Regions from separate parts of the Streptomyces sp. 147326 genome, predicted to be linked through region 2. Evidence: riboswitches for the same ligand, from Rfam matches in the RefSeq annotation. Region 2 holds a riboswitch; the other holds the start of a gene.
The links. A riboswitch is a leader RNA that binds a small molecule or an ion and turns the genes downstream of it on or off. The one in region 2 is predicted to bind guanidine.

Region 1 (2,193 bases), 3.1 Mb from region 2:
GCGCTCGGCACGATGCAAGCCAGCGTCCTCGACATGACCCAGGCCTACGCGACCCTCGCCGACCACGGCCGCCGCACCCCGTACACCTTCCTGGAGAAGATCACCAAGGGCGGCGACACGATCGGCCTGCCCGAGCGCACTCCCACCCAGGCCATCAGCCGCGAGGCCGCCGACACCACCACCTCCATGCTGGTCAGCGTCGTGGACAACGGCACCGGTACGGCGGCCCTCGCCGCCGGCCACCCGGCCGCCGGCAAGACCGGCACCGGCGAACTGGACCGCTCGGCCTGGTTCGCGGCCTACACCCCGAACCTCGTCACGGTCGTCTCGATGATGGGCCAGGACCCGGACACCGGAACCCTGCAGTCGCTCTACGGCGCCCTCGGCGAACCCCGTATCGGCGGTGGCGGCTACCCGGCCCGGATCTGGGCCGCTTATACGAAGACCGCCCTGGAGGGCACCGACCCCGTCGACTTCGACCTGGAACTCCAGCCGGGCGCGGCGCAACCCCCACCGCCCTCCCCGGAATCCAACCCTCCGCAGGAGACGCCGGACGACGAGCTCACGCCCACGCCTCCGGTACGGCCGAGCCCGCCGACGGGCGGACAGACCCAGGGCGGCCGCGACAACGGCGGCCAGAACCAAGGGGGTCAGAACAACGGCGGCCAGAACCAGGGAGGCCAGAACAACGGCGGTCAGGACAACGGAGGCCAGAACCAGGGCGGTCAGAACAACGGGGGCCAGACGCAGGGCGGCCAGGACAACGGCGGCACCACCGAGGGCACCCAGGGCACCCAGGGGACGACCACCCAGGGCGCCGACGGCGGGCCGGCCGATGGCCTGCGCCCTCCGCCGTCGGCGTTCCTCGAATGACCGCCGACGCGGGCGGTCAGTGACCGGAGGTCACCTTCAGCCCCACCACGGCGACCAGCAGCAGACAGATGAAGAAGATCCGGGAGGCGGTGACGGGCTCGCCCAGCACCGCCATGCCGAGCACGGCCGCGCCCGCGGCGCCGATGCCCACCCACACCCCGTACGCGGTACCGATGGGCAGGGTCTTCGCGGCGTAGGACAGCAGCACCATGCTGGCGACGATCCCGGCGCCCGTGAACACACTGGGCCAGAGCCGGGTGAAGCCCTCGGTGAATTTCATGCCGATCGACCAGCCGACTTCGATCACACCGGCGACGACGAGAAGAACCCAGGCCATGACGGCACCTCCGAGACATCGAGCGATACGGGGTGCGTCGTCTTGTCGTACCCGGTACGGCGCGTCTCGTCGGGTTCTCCTCCACCGTAGCAAAAGGCAGGCAAAGGGCAGCGAAAAGGGCCGGTGACCAAGGCCACCAGCCCTTCTGCGTTTCCGTTCGGGTCCTAGAGGTACAGGCCGGTGGAGTCCTCCGACCCCTCCAGCCGCTCCGCGGCCACGGCGTGCAGGTCCCGCTCGCGCATCAGCACGTACGTCGCGCCCCGCACCTCGACCTCGGCACGGTCCTCGGGGTCGTACAGGACCCGGTCCCCGGGCTCGACCGTCCGTACGTTCTGCCCGACCGCGACCACCTCGGCCCAGGCCAGCCGCTTGCCCACCGCGGCCGTCGCCGGAATCAGGATGCCGCCGCCCGAGCGGCGCTCGCCCTCCGGCAGGTCGGACTTCACGAGCACGCGGTCGTGCAGCATGCGGATGGGCAGCTTGTCGTGGGTGGTGTTCTCGCTCACGATCCGAACCTACCTGTCCGCGCCCGCCCCGTGCCGCTCAGGGTCACGCGCGCCTGCGTCGTGCCGACAGGACAAGCACACCGACGACACCCACCGCGAGCAGGGCGACCGGCACGATCCGCTCGGGGCGCGGAGTCCCGTCGTCGTTGCGCAGGCCGTCCCGCAGATCCGTCACGATGCGGTTCACCGTGGCGAAGGCCCGCCCGGCCGTGTGGTCGACGGTCGAGGCGACCCGGGCCCGCGCATCCCCGATGATCGTCTTCGGGTGCACGCGCACGCCGATCTCGTCGAGCGTCTCGGCGAGCTGCTCGCGGCGGCGGACGATGTCCGCCTCGATCTGTGCGGGAGTCCTGGCTTCGGGCACCGCGCTGCCTCCGTCGTCGTGGTCGGTGGGGGGTAGTCCCCGGTGAACAGTCTGTCAGCTTAGTCTCGAGACGTACCGATCCCCTCTTGAGGAGACTGTCCAGATGAGCGAGC
Region 2 (2,193 bases):
ACCGCGAGGTTTCCCCGACCACTGACATCCAGAAGGGACTGCAGCGCACACTGCTCGTCGTGGGAGACCGCGACCGCAGCGCCCCCGCCGAAACCATCCAGGACTTCGGTGCCTCGCTGCGAGCCCATGGCGTCGACACCACGGTGAAGGAACTGCCCTTCGCCGAGCACGCCTTCGACGACGTCTACGGCAGCCTCACCTCCCAGACCAGCCGCCGGATCCTCCTCGACTTCCTTGGCAATGACACGTAACGCTGCCATCCGGGACCGTACTTGCCTCACCGTTCAGCCGCAGCCGCCGGCCCCGGTTCAGCAGGTGTGGTGTGGAGCCGGCATGGCCGCTGACAGCCATCGCCGCAGGACCACCGCCGGGGGGTCACAGGCGCCAGTACGTCCCCGCACGGGAATCCACGTGCACCACGTGTCGGCCGACGCACACCACGTGGTGGTCCGGGCCGGACCAGGAGCCGGTGGCGCCGGCTGCGCCGGAGAGCGGGGTCCAGATCTCCAGGAAGGTGCTGCCGTCCGGGTTGCTGCCCCGCTCAACGAGGTTCGCACCCTCCCACCGGAAGGTGCCGGTGTCTTCGCCGGGCTCGCCCGTGAGGTGGTGAAAGTGCACCTGGGAGCCGTCGAAGGACGTCGTACCGGCGAAGCCCCGGCTGTCGGCGTAGTACGACCCGGCCTGCAGCCACACCACTTCACGGTCCTCGAGAAGGGGTCCGCCGTTGCGGCTGATGCCGCGCCGCAGCCACGCGCCGTGATCGGGTACCGGGATGCCGGCCGCCGACACCGGCTCAGGCACGGTCATCGGTGGCGGGGTCGTCTACGGCCAGGAAGGTCAGCGGTACGTTGCCGCGTACTGCCTGCGAGTACGGGCAGACCGCGTCTGCCCGGTGCAGCAGGGGCTGGAGGTCCACCGCCCGCCACCCCGGCAGGCTGACGGTGAGGGCCACCGCGAGGCCGTAGCCCGCGGGCGTGTCCGTGGTGCCGAGCTGCACTTCGCAGGCCACGTGCGCGGCGGAGGCATCCGCCCCGAACTCGGCGGCGACCTCCGCGAGCGCGGAGGTGAAGCAGGCGGCGAAGCCGGCCGCGAACAGCTGCTCGGGGTTGGTGGTGCCGGGCACCTTCTTGCGCGGCGGAGCGAGGCGGACGTCCAGGCGCCCGTCGTCCGTGCGGACGGATCCGGTACGGCCCCCGGCGGCATGTGCGGTCGTCCGGTACAGGCTGCGGGTGAGTGGCACGGTCATGGGTTCGGCCCATCTTGCTCGACGAGGGCACTGCCCGGGTGCGGACAGCGGACGGCGCTGCTCATGCAGTACCGCGCGCGTCGTCGTGCGTAACCGGGTACGGCGCATCTCGTCCGGGGCCTTCGATCCGGCCGCCGGACAATCTAGCAACGGTGGCGGCCGGCCGGGGCCTCGCCCGCGGTGAAGTTCCTCACCCGCTGGACTTGGGCCGGTACCGGATGCGGTAGGCCCCGGGCGGCATGCCCTCCCACCGGGTGAAGGCACGGACCAGGGCCGTCGCGCCACTCAGGCCGACGAGGGGGGCGACCCGGTCCAGCGGCAGGACCGTGGTCTCCAGCAGCCGCCTGGCCCGGCCGTGGCGGGCGGCGTCGAGGAGCGCGCGCCATGACGTGCCCTCCGCGTGGAGGGCCCTGCGCAGGGTTCGGACGCTGAGGTTGAGCTCCTTGGCCGGACCTTCGGGGCCCGCGTCCTCGAGCCCGGCCTGCTCCAGCCACTGCCGTACGCGCTCGGCCACGGTCGCCGCAGCGGCCACGGACAACTGGTGCAGGAGCCGGTCGGCGTAGGCCCGGTGCAGGGCGTTGAGCGCCGGATCGTAGAGGGGGCGGCGCCTGTCGAGGTCCTCGTCGGCGACGGTGATCGCGTTCTCCGGAGCGTCGAAGGTGACGGGGCAGCCGAGAACGCGGGCATAGGGCTCGGCCGAGCCCGCGCGGGGGTGGGCGAACGATACGGCCAGGGGCGCCCAGTCGTCGCCCGCGAGCCAGCGGGCCGCCCGCACCATGCTGCTGACGACCGCCTCCACCTGCTGGGGGCGCATGGCGGCCGGGCCGACGGTCGGCCGGTAGCGGATCCGGCCGACGCCGCCGCGACGGTGCAGGGTCACCGTGCCCGCCTGGCTCACCAGGGAGTGGTAGCGCTCGGCCGCCTGCGCTGCGTCCGCGAGGCTGGCG

Region 1: linked by a shared signal. The riboswitch ahead of RIU97_RS25530 (multidrug efflux SMR transporter) and the one ahead of RIU97_RS40460 (Ohr family peroxiredoxin) in region 2 are both predicted to bind guanidine.

Annotation. Positions count from the first base shown of each region.
Region 1 is NZ_CP134201.1:5,579,677-5,581,869, reverse strand. Features, by position in the region: gene RIU97_RS25535 (transglycosylase domain-containing protein) at 1-873, shown strand, start outside; gene RIU97_RS25530 (multidrug efflux SMR transporter) at 890-1,210, opposite strand; guanidine-III (ykkC-III) riboswitch at 1,242-1,311, opposite strand; gene RIU97_RS25525 (co-chaperone GroES) at 1,375-1,716, opposite strand; gene RIU97_RS25520 (DUF3618 domain-containing protein) at 1,760-2,080, opposite strand; gene bcp (thioredoxin-dependent thiol peroxidase) at 2,184-2,193, shown strand, end outside.
Region 2 is NZ_CP134201.1:8,700,916-8,703,108, reverse strand. Features, by position in the region: gene RIU97_RS40470 (alpha/beta hydrolase) at 1-251, shown strand, start outside; gene RIU97_RS40465 (hypothetical protein) at 376-807, opposite strand; gene RIU97_RS40460 (Ohr family peroxiredoxin) at 794-1,246, opposite strand; guanidine-III (ykkC-III) riboswitch at 1,321-1,382, opposite strand; gene RIU97_RS40455 (AraC family transcriptional regulator) at 1,437-2,193, opposite strand, start outside.